Regions from separate parts of the Microbacterium sp. NPDC056569 genome, predicted to be linked through region 2. Evidence: riboswitches for the same ligand, from Rfam matches in the RefSeq annotation. Region 2 holds a riboswitch; the other holds the start of a gene.
What was found. Region 2 has a riboswitch for thiamine pyrophosphate ahead of ACFQ7C_RS18440 (ECF transporter S component). Riboswitches for the same ligand answer to the same signal wherever they lie in the genome.
Positions count from the first base shown of each region.

Region 1: linked by a shared signal. The riboswitch ahead of thiM (hydroxyethylthiazole kinase) and the one ahead of ACFQ7C_RS18440 (ECF transporter S component) in region 2 are both predicted to bind thiamine pyrophosphate.

Region 1 covers NZ_JBHTUV010000021.1:38,353-43,398, reverse strand. The annotation lists gene ACFQ7C_RS19005 (DNA polymerase III subunit gamma and tau) at 1-1,276, opposite strand, end outside; TPP riboswitch at 1,431-1,525, shown strand; gene thiM (hydroxyethylthiazole kinase) at 1,516-2,334, shown strand; gene thiE (thiamine phosphate synthase) at 2,331-3,005, shown strand; gene thiD (bifunctional hydroxymethylpyrimidine kinase/phosphomethylpyrimidine kinase) at 3,002-4,477, shown strand; gene ACFQ7C_RS18985 (glycoside hydrolase family 65 protein) at 4,579-5,046, opposite strand, start outside.
Region 2 covers NZ_JBHTUV010000019.1:59,252-64,297, forward strand. The annotation lists gene ACFQ7C_RS18435 (D-alanyl-D-alanine carboxypeptidase) at 1-1,256, opposite strand, end outside; TPP riboswitch at 1,294-1,403, shown strand; gene ACFQ7C_RS18440 (ECF transporter S component) at 1,396-2,040, shown strand; gene ACFQ7C_RS18445 (ABC transporter ATP-binding protein) at 2,042-3,517, shown strand; gene ACFQ7C_RS18450 (energy-coupling factor transporter transmembrane component T family protein) at 3,514-4,311, shown strand; gene ACFQ7C_RS18455 (SRPBCC domain-containing protein) at 4,330-4,836, opposite strand; partial or broken gene ACFQ7C_RS18460 (phosphotransferase) at 4,833-5,046, opposite strand, start outside.

The sequences.
Region 1 (5,046 bases), on a different contig from region 2:
GTGCCTCCGCGGGGGCCGGTGACGCGGGCTGCGCGACGGGAGCCGCCGGCGCGGCAGCAGGGGCAGCCGCGGCCGCGGGCGCTGCGGCCGGCGTCGGAGCTGCGGCGGCGGGCGCCGGCGGCGCGGCCGTCGCCGGAGCTGCGGCAGTGACCGGCGCCGCGGCGGGCGCGGCCGCTGCGCCACGCGCCAGCACGCGCGCGACCATCAGCTCGAGCTGCAGGCGCGGCGAGGTGGCGCCGGTCATGTCGTCGAGAGTCGCGATCACGAGGTCGGCGATGTGCGACAGCCGCGACGGACCGAACGCGTCGGCCTGACGCTGCATGCGCGCGAGGTCGTCGGTCGAGACGCCGCGCAGCACCGCCGCGGCACCCTGGCCGGTCGCCGATACGACGATGAGGTCGCGCAGGCGCTCGAGCAGGTCGTCGACGAAGCGGCGCGGGTCCTGCCCGGTCTGCACGACGCGGTCGACCGCGGCGAACGCGGCCGACGCGTCGGAGGCGGCGAAGGCGTCGATCACCTCGTCGAGCAGCTCGGCGTGCGTGTAGCCGAGCAGCGCGACGGCGCGGGCGTAGGTGACCTTCGCGTCCTCAGAGCCGGCGATGAGCTGGTCGAGCAGCGACAGCGTGTCTCGGGGTGATCCGCCGCCGGCGCGGACGACGAGCGGCAGCACGCCCTGCTCGACATCGACACCCTCCTGGGCGCAGAGCTGCTCGACGTACTCGAGCATCGCCGCCGGAGGCACGAGGCGGAACGGGTAGTGGTGCGTGCGCGAGCGGATCGTGCCGATGACCTTCTCGGGCTCGGTCGTCGCGAAGATGAACTTGACGTGGTCGGGGGGCTCTTCGACGAGCTTGAGCAGGGCGTTGAAGCCCTGCGGGGTGACCATGTGCGCCTCGTCGAGGATGAAGATCTTGAAGCGGTCGCGTGCCGGCGCGAACACCGCGCGCTCGCGCAGGTCGCGGGCGTCGTCGACGCCGTTGTGGCTCGCCGCGTCGATCTCGACGACATCGAGCGACCCGCCACCGCCGCGCCCGAGCTCGAGGCAGCTGTCGCACGTGCCGCAGGGCGTGTCGGTCGGGCCCTGCGCGCAGTTGAGGCAACGCGCCAGAATGCGGGCCGACGTGGTCTTTCCGCACCCGCGGGGACCCGAGAACAGGTACGCATGACCGACCCGGTCGCCGCGCAGGGCGGTCATCAGCGGTTCGGTGACCTGCGACTGCCCGATCATCTCGCCGAACGACTCGGGCCGGTAGCGGCGGTACAGGGCGGTGGTCACTCCCCCAGCCTACGGCGTGGGGCCGACACTTCGGCAGGCTCACGGGTTCGCATCGCGACGTGCGTCGACAGGGCCAGCGCCCGAGCCATCAGTCGCACGACGGGCGATGCCGACACACGGCACCGGCCCGTCGAGATCGCCTGCTAGATTGCTCCGCAGTGACACGGGGTGCCCGCGCGGCGGGCTGAGAACACACCCGTCGAACCTGATCTCGATCATGCGAGCGAAGGGATGTCGCGATGACCGCGCGCACCGAAGCACACCTGTCCGCCCTGTCCCCCGCCGCCGCGCTGACGGCGCTGCGGGAGGCCGCACCCCTGGTGCAGTGCATCACGAACGCGGTGGTGACGAACTACACCGCGAACGCCCTGCTCGCCGTGGGGGCCGCCCCCGCGATGTGCGACATCCCGGGCGAGGCGGGACTCTTCGCCGGCATCGCCGACGGGGTGCTCGTGAACCTCGGCACGCCCACCGCCGAGCAGCGCGACGCCGCGCGCGAGGCGGTGCGCGCGACGTCCCGCTGGGTGCTCGACCCGGTCGCGGTCGGGATTCTCCCGGTGCGCACGGCACTCGCCGCCGAACTGCTCGAGCACCGTCCCGCCGTCGTCCGCGGCAACGCCTCCGAGATCCTCGCCCTCGCCGGCGAGGGCGGCGGCGGTCGCGGAGTCGACGCGACGGACGGCACGGATGCTGCGGCCGGCGCCGCGCGATCGCTCGCGCTGCGCACCGGCGGCGTGGTCGCCGTGTCGGGCCCGGTCGATCTCGTCACCGACGGCGAGCGCGTGGTCCGCGTGCACGGCGGAGACGCGCTCCTCACCCGGGTCACCGGCGGCGGCTGCTCGCTCGGGGCGGTGATGACCGCCCTCGTCGGCGTGTGTGCGCCGTTCGAGGCGGCGGTGGCGGCATCCGTCCTCTACGCGGTCGCATCGGAGCGCGCCGCCGCCCGCGCGGCGGGCCCGGGCTCGTTCGCCGTGGCGTTCCTCGACGCTCTCGACGCCGTCGCCGGCGACCCGGCCGAGCTCGACGCGCGCGTCGCCGGCGCCCTGGCCGTCCGATGAGCGGCCGCTCCGCACACCTGGCCCTGCACCTCGTCACCGACGACCGCCTGCCGTTCGATCGGCTGCGCGAGGTCGTCGACGCCGCAGCCGGCGCGGGGGTCGACGTCGTGCAGCTGCGGGCGAAGTCGGTGACCGCCCGTGAGCTCATCCGCCAGGCGAGGTCGCTGTCGGACGTGATCGACCGCCGGTGCCTGCTCCTCATCAACGACCGCGCCGACGTGGCGGTGGCGGCTCGGGATGCCGGAGCCCGCGTCGACGGCGTCCACCTGGGGCAGGGCGACCTGCCGCCCGAGACCGCGCGGCGCCTGCTCGGGTCGCACGCCGTCATCGGGTGGACCGCGAACTCCGCCGAGCACCGAGCCGCGGCTGCCGCGCCCCGCCGCGGAACGATCGACTACCTCGGCGTCGGGGTGATCCGGCCGACGTCGACGAAGCCCGACCATCCGCCGGCGCTCGGGGTCGACGGCTTCGCGGCGTTCGCTGCGGGCACGGACCTGCCGTGCGTCGCGATCGGCGGAGTCGTCGAGTCGGATGTCGCGGCGCTGCGCGCCGCGGGGGCCGCCGGCATCGCGGTGGTGTCGGCGATCTGCGGCGCGGAAGACCCGGCGGCGGCGACGCGCGCGCTGCGGAGCACCGCGGACGCACCCTCGCTCGAGGGGGTTGCGCGGTGACCGACACCGCCCTCTCGGCACCCGCACCGACGACGGTCCGAGCAGCGGCGGTCCCGCGCGTGCTCAGCATCGCCGGCACCGATCCGACCGGCGGCGCAGGCGTGCAGGCCGACCTCAAGTCGATCGCCGCCCTCGGCGGCTACGGCATGGCCGTGGTCACCGCGCTCGTCGCGCAGAACACACGCGGGGTGCGCGAGGTGCACGTGCCGCCGACCGCGTTCCTGGCCGCACAGCTCGATGCCGTGTCAGACGACGTCGAGATCGACGCGGTGAAGATCGGCATGTTGCAGTCCGTCGAGATCATCGGCACCGTCCGCGCGTGGCTCGCCCGGGTGCGTCCGCCGATCGTCGTGCTCGACCCGGTGATGGTGGCGACGAGCGGCGACCGGCTGCTCGACCCCGCGGCCGAGGACGCGCTGCGCGAACTCGTGGGCGAGGCGGACCTCGTGACCCCGAACCTCGCGGAGCTCGCGGTGCTGGTCGGGCGTGATCGAGCGACCACCTGGGCCCAGGCGGTCGACGATGCGCAGGCGCTCGCTCGAGCGACCGGCACCACGGTGCTGCTCAAGGGCGGCCACCTCGACGGCGCCGACTGCCCCGACGCCGTCGTCTCGGCCGGCGGAGGGGTCGAGGAGGTCGCCGGCGCACGCGTCGAGACCCGCAACACGCACGGCACCGGCTGCTCGCTGTCATCCGCGATGGCCACGCTGCGCGCGGCGGGCGCGGCGTGGCCGGAAGCGCTGGAGCGCGCGAAGACCTGGCTCACCGGCGCACTGGCGCACGCCGACGCGCTGCGCGTGGGCGAGGGCAACGGCCCGATCGACCATTTCCACGAGCACCGGGCCGCAGCATCCGTTCCCCGCCCGACCTGGTCGACGAACGTGTGGGATGCCGCGGCCACCGTGCGCGCCGACGTCGACGCCCTCGAGTTCGTACGCGGGCTCGGCGACGGGACGCTTCCCCGCGAGACGTTCCTGCGCTATCTCGCACAGGACGCCGTCTACCTCGGCGAGTACTCCCGCGTGCTCGCGAAGGCGAGTGCGCTCGCTCCGACCTCCGAGGAGCAGGCCTTCTGGGCGCAGGCGGCGGAGTCGTCGATCGTCGAGGAGCGACGGCTGCACGAGTCGCACCTCGGCTCCGTGACCGCCGCTCCTGCGCCGCAGACCCTCGCGTACACGAACCACCTGCACGCGTCGGCCCGCTCGTACGGCGAGCTCGTGGCGGCGCTGCTGCCGTGCTTCTGGCTGTACACGGACATCGGCATCCGCCTCGCCGCCCGGCGGCACGACGCGCACCCCTACGACGACTGGCTCGCGATGTACGGCGACCCCGCCTTCACCGCCGCGACCGCCCGGGCGACCGAGATCGCGGACGCGGCTGCGCTCGAGGCCGGACCTCTCGAACGGGTGCGCATGGACGCTGCGTTCGCCCGGTCGATGGAGCACGAACGGGAGTTCTTCGCGCGGGCCTGACGCCCGCGCCCGGCATCGGCGAGATCAGGAGATCTCGCAGCGCCAGGGCGATTCCTCTCGGATCGTCCTGTGCTCGCCAGGTCTCCTGTTCTCGGAAGGCGTCAGACGTCGGCGCCGTGCTCGACGTCCGCGGCGCCCACGATGATCGGGATCGTCGAGGTCACGGTGGGCACCGACGCCGAGAGCAGCGAGCCGTCCTCGCGGCGCGCGTCTCCGAGCTCGCGCAGCGACGGCCGGCCCGGAATGACAGGCCCCTGGCCGTCGAGCGGTGCGACGACCTCTTCGCCCGCGCCCACGACGTAGCCCACGCCTCGCACGCTGAAGCCGACGGGGTCGCCCTCCGTGGCGCGCACGCGAAGCTCGTCACGGGTGACGGTGACGACCAGGCGCGTGCCGTGCCAGTGCAGCACGAACTCGAGCGACGGCCACGCGGCGGGCAGCCGGGGGTTGAACGACAGCTCGCCGAAGTGGTCGCGCATGCCGCCGAATCCCGCCACCAGCGCGGTCCACACCCCGCCGGCCGACGCCACGTGCACGCCGTCGGACGCGTTGTGGTGCAGGTCGCCGAG
Region 2 (5,046 bases):
GTCTGGTCGCCGATCGTGACGTCCTTGGCCGAGAGCAGGTTCCACGCGTCCAGCGTGCCGGTCTTGATGCCGACCACGCCGGGATCGGCGAGCAGGCCGTTGGTGTTCTCGACGTGCCCCGCTCCAGGGAGGTCGACGGACTGCTTCGCGACGATCTCGGCGATCACCGGGTGCGCCATCGCCTTCTGCGCCAGCGTCACGAGGGCCTCGGGGCTCGCGCTGTTGCGCGGGTCCATGCCGGTGGGCTCGCGGACCGTGATGCCCGGAACGCCATGGGCCGAGAGCCACGCGTTGGCGGCGGACGCGTACACGGCGTCGGACGGCCAGATGTTCTGCGCCAGGCGGTCGGCGTAGTTGTTCGCCGAGCCGATCAGCATGCCCTCGAGCATCTGGTACTCGGTGAGCGCACCCCCGACCGGGACGTCCAGCGCGGACTCGCCGCCCGCGCGGTACTGCCAGTAGCGGGAGCGGTCGGCGGACGTGAAGCGGTACTCCGGCCCCTGCTCGCCCACGGCGAGCGGCATCTCCTCGAGCACGACCAGCGCGGTCACGACCTTGGTGATGCTGGCGATCGCGTCGGCGTCGGCTGTGGAGGCGAGCGTTCCCGGGATGCCGGCGACGGCCTCGGCCGCGCTGCCCTGCGCGGGCCACGCGGGCGCCGCGGCGGGGGCGGCGATCGGCTGCACCTCCATCGCGGTCACGGTGGGGGCGACGGCGTGCAGCGGCCACAGCAGGGTCGTCCCGGCGTAGGCGCCGACCACCGCCGCGATCGCGAGCGTGGGCACGACGACGGCGGCGCGGAACGGAGAGCGTCGCGGGGCGTCGGAGAGGAGATCGGCCTCCACCGTCACGTAGGGGCTCGCCGCAGCCGAGAGGTCGGCAGGCGCGGCGCCGTGCTCGACGACCGTCTCGTCGACCCAGGCCAGAGCGGCCCGACCATCGGTGACGGCGGTGACGGTCGCGTCGCCGGCGACGGCGACGGCGGGGAGGACGAAGCCGGAGGGGTCGACCGGGTCGGTCGGGTTCCAGGTCGCGACCGAGGGCATGTCGGCCAAGGGGACGGTCGCGATCGTCGGCGCGACAGCGGTCACGTCGACCGGAGCCGTGCTCGTGGGCGGGTAGACAGCATCCGTCTCACCGGTCTGGATCGTGAGGATGCCGCCATCCGGCGCATCGTCGGAACCCTGCGTCGGGACGGCACCGGTCCGCGCGCGTCGCGCACGACGCGTGGGTACCGGGGTGTCGTCCGAGCTCATCCCCCCAAAATACCCGCTGAACCGGCGGTATACTCGTCGGCACAACCACGGGAGTCCGGTGAGCCGGGCTGAGAGGAAGCGATCCACGCTTCGACCGTCGAACCTGATCCGGATCATGCCGGCGCAGGGAGGAGCTCATATGCACGCGTCCACGTCCGCATCCACCCCCGTTGCGGCCCACTCGCAGCCCCCGCGCAGCCTCCGCTGGCGGGTCGTCGACATCGTCGTCGCCGCGGTGCTCGGCGTCGCGATCGGCCTCGTCTTCTGGGCCTGGAACACCGTCGGCGGCACCTGGTTCGTCGCCATGGACGGTCTCACTCCGGGCCTCGGCGGCATCGCCGTCGGCATCTGGCTCATCGGCGGCGTGATCGGCGGCCTCGTCATCCGCAAGCCCGGAGCGGCGCTGCTGGTCGAAGTGATCGCCGCGCTGGTCTCGATGCTCATCGGCAACGTGTGGGGCGTCTCGACCCTCTTCTCGGGCATCGTGCAGGGCCTCGGCGCGGAGCTCGTCTTCGCGATCTTCCTCTACCGTCGCTTCACGCTGCCCGTCGCGATGCTGGCCGGTGTCGGCGCCGCGGTCGGTGCGTGGGTGTTCGAGCTGTTCTACGGCAGCTCGCCGAACATCCTGAAGACTCTCGAGTTCAACGTCATCTACCTGGTGTCGCTCGCGGTGTCGGGCGCCCTCCTCGCCGGCCTCGTCGGCTGGTTCGCGGTGCGCGGGCTCGCCGCCACCGGTGCGCTCAACCGCTTCGCCGTCGGACGCGAAGCGCGCCGCGAGGTCTGACGTGACGGCGACCCACCCGGCTCGCATCACGGCGGCGGGCTGGGGCTGGCGCTACGGCGGGCGGCGGGCACCCGCCGTCCGCGACGTCTCGTTCACGATCGAGCCCGGCCAGCGCGTGCTCCTGCTCGGGGCATCCGGCGCCGGCAAGTCCACCCTGCTCGCCGGGATGGCCGGCCTCCTCGGCGGCGCGGACGAGGGTGACGAGACCGGGTCCCTCCTCATCGACGGCGAGCGTGCCGAGGCACACCGCGGTCGCGTGGGGCTCGTGCTCCAGGATCCCGACTCGGGCGTCGTGCTGTCGAAGGTGGGCGACGACGTCGCGTTCGGCTGCGAGAACCTCGGCGTGCCGGCACCTGAGATCCCGTCCCGCGTGGCGGAGGCGCTCGACGCCGTCGGCCTCGACGTGCCCCTCCAGCGGCCGACGAAGGCGCTGTCGGGCGGGCAGAAGCAGCGCCTCGCGCTCGCCGGGGTGCTGGCGATGCGCCCGGGTGTGCTGCTGCTCGACGAGCCCACCGCCAACCTCGACCCGGACGGCGTGCGCGAGGTGCGCGTCGCCGTCGAGCGCGCGGTGCGCGACACCGGCGCGACTCTCGTGATCATCGAGCACCGCACCGCGGTGTGGGCCGACCTGATGGACCGGGTCATCGTGGTCGCCGCCGACGGCGGGCTCCTCGCCGACGGAACGCCGTCTGAGGTCTTCTCGCGCCACGGCGCCGCGCTCGCCGCCGCGGGCGTGTGGGTGCCGGGCCACCCCGTCGATCTGCCCGTGCTCCCTCCCGCGCCGGGCGACGCGCCGGCGGCGGTGGAGGCATCCGCTCTCTCGATCTCCCGCGACGGCCGCACGATCGTGCGGGCCGGGCTCGACCTCGCCGTGCCGCGTGCTGCCGCGACCGTGATCACAGGCCCCAATGGCGCCGGCAAGTCCACGCTCGCGCTGACCCTCGCGGGACTGCTGCCCGAGGCGGCGGGTCGCGTCGAGGCCGCGCCGGAGCTGGCAGGGCGCTCCGGCCGGCGCCCCTCGAGGTGGACGTCGCGCGAGCTGCTCACGCGCATCGGCACGGTGTTCCAGGAGCCCGAGCACCAGTTCCTCGCCTCGACCGTGCGCGACGAGCTCGCGATCGGGCCGCGGTCGCGCGGCGTGGACCCGGCCGCCGTCGACCAGATCGTCGACGAGCTGCTCGAGCGGCTGCACCTCGCGCCGCTCGCCGCCGCGAACCCGTTCACGCTGTCCGGCGGGCAGAAGCGGCGGCTCTCGGTCGCGACCGTGCTCGCCGACGCGCCGCCGGTGATCGTGCTCGACGAGCCCACGTTCGGTCAGGACCGCCGTGGCTGGATCGAGCTGGTGCAGCTGCTGCAGTCCGAGATCGCCGCGGGCACGACGGTCGTCGCCGTGACCCACGACGAGGACGTGCTGCACCACCTCGGCGGCCACCGCATCGAGCTCGGGGCGACCCTGCACGCGGGGGTGGGATCGTGACCGCCGTCGACGCCCGCGCCGACGTCGAGGCCACCGCGCGCCCGTGGCTCGACGGCGTAAACCCGGTCACCAAGATCGTGCTGGCGCTGCTGCTGTCGGTGCCCCTCTTCGCGTCCATCGACGCCACCAGCGCCCTGGTCGCGATCGCGCTCCAGCTCGCCTGCATCCCGCTGACGGGCCTCGCTCTCGCGACGGTCCTGAAACGGATGCTGCCCATCCTCGTCTTCGCGCCGGTCGCGGGTGTCAGCATGCTGCTGTATGCGGAACCGGGCGGCACCGTCTACTGGTCGTTCTGGTACGCGACGATCAGCGACGATTCGATCGCCCTTGCCGTCGCGGTGTGCCTGCGCGTGCTCGCGCTCGCGCTGCCGACCATCCTGCTCTTCGGACGCACCGATCCCACCGAGCTCGCCGACGCGCTCGCCCAGGTGGCGAAGCTGCCGTCGCGCTTCGTGCTGGGTGTGCTCGCCGGAACCCGGACCCTCGGGCTCTTCCTCGACGACTGGCGCAGCATGGGCCTCGCGCGACGCGCGCGCGGCGTCGGCGACACCGGTGCGGTCCGGCGCTTCTTCTCGATGGCGTTCGTGCTGCTCGTGTTCGCCGTGCGCCGCGGCACGAAGCTCGCGATGGCGATGGAGGCGCGCGGGTTCGGCTCGGGCATCCGCCGCACGTGGGCGCGGCCTTCGCGCCTGCACCCGCGCGACGCCGTCGCGGTGCTGGGAGGCACGGCGATCATGGCGCTCGCGATCGGCGCCGCGGTCGTGGTCGGCACGTTCCGCTTCGTCTGGTCCTGAGGACGCCGCGCGCCCTGGTCAGCCGCCGGCGACGAGGCGCTCGTAGCCGGGCTGGAGCGCCGGGAAGTAGTCGTCCCACTTGACCGTCGCGACGTCGACCCCGGCCTGCGTCGCGACGAGGCGGTCGAGGTAGTACTCCCAGCCCGGGCCGATCGAGCCGACCTCGTCCTCTGGGTTCAGCCGCTGGCCGAACGTGAGCACGGTGTCGCCGTGCTCGTCGGCGGCGAGCTCGAACCACAGGTGCCAGGCGCCGGACCCTGCCGAGGTGTCGCCCGCGAACCGCCTCGGACGATCGCACTCGAGGATCGTGTATTCCTCGCCCGCAGCATCCGGATCCTCCGCCGTCATGAAGAAGGTGACGTGCCCGCTCGCGGGATCGCCCTCCCAGCGCCCGATCCAGCGCTCGAGTCGTGCGGACTCGGTGAGCTCGCGCCACACCTCGTCGGCCGTCGCCCGGAAGCGCCTCAGGATCACGAGGTTCGGCTTGCCGTCGATGTCGCAGACGTTGCCGGTGATGTCGGTCATGTCGCGTTCCAGAGCTCCCGGTAGTACGACAGGCGCTCGCGATCCGGGTCGATCCCGTACGCCTCGATGAGGGCGTCCTCCCATCCCTCGCCATAGTTCCACGCCGTCGACATCGACGCCACGGCGATGTCGGCCCAGCGGTCGGCGACGCCCAGCGCGCCGAGGTCGACGTGCCCCTCCACCGGCCGTCCTCGCCGATCAGCGTGTTGG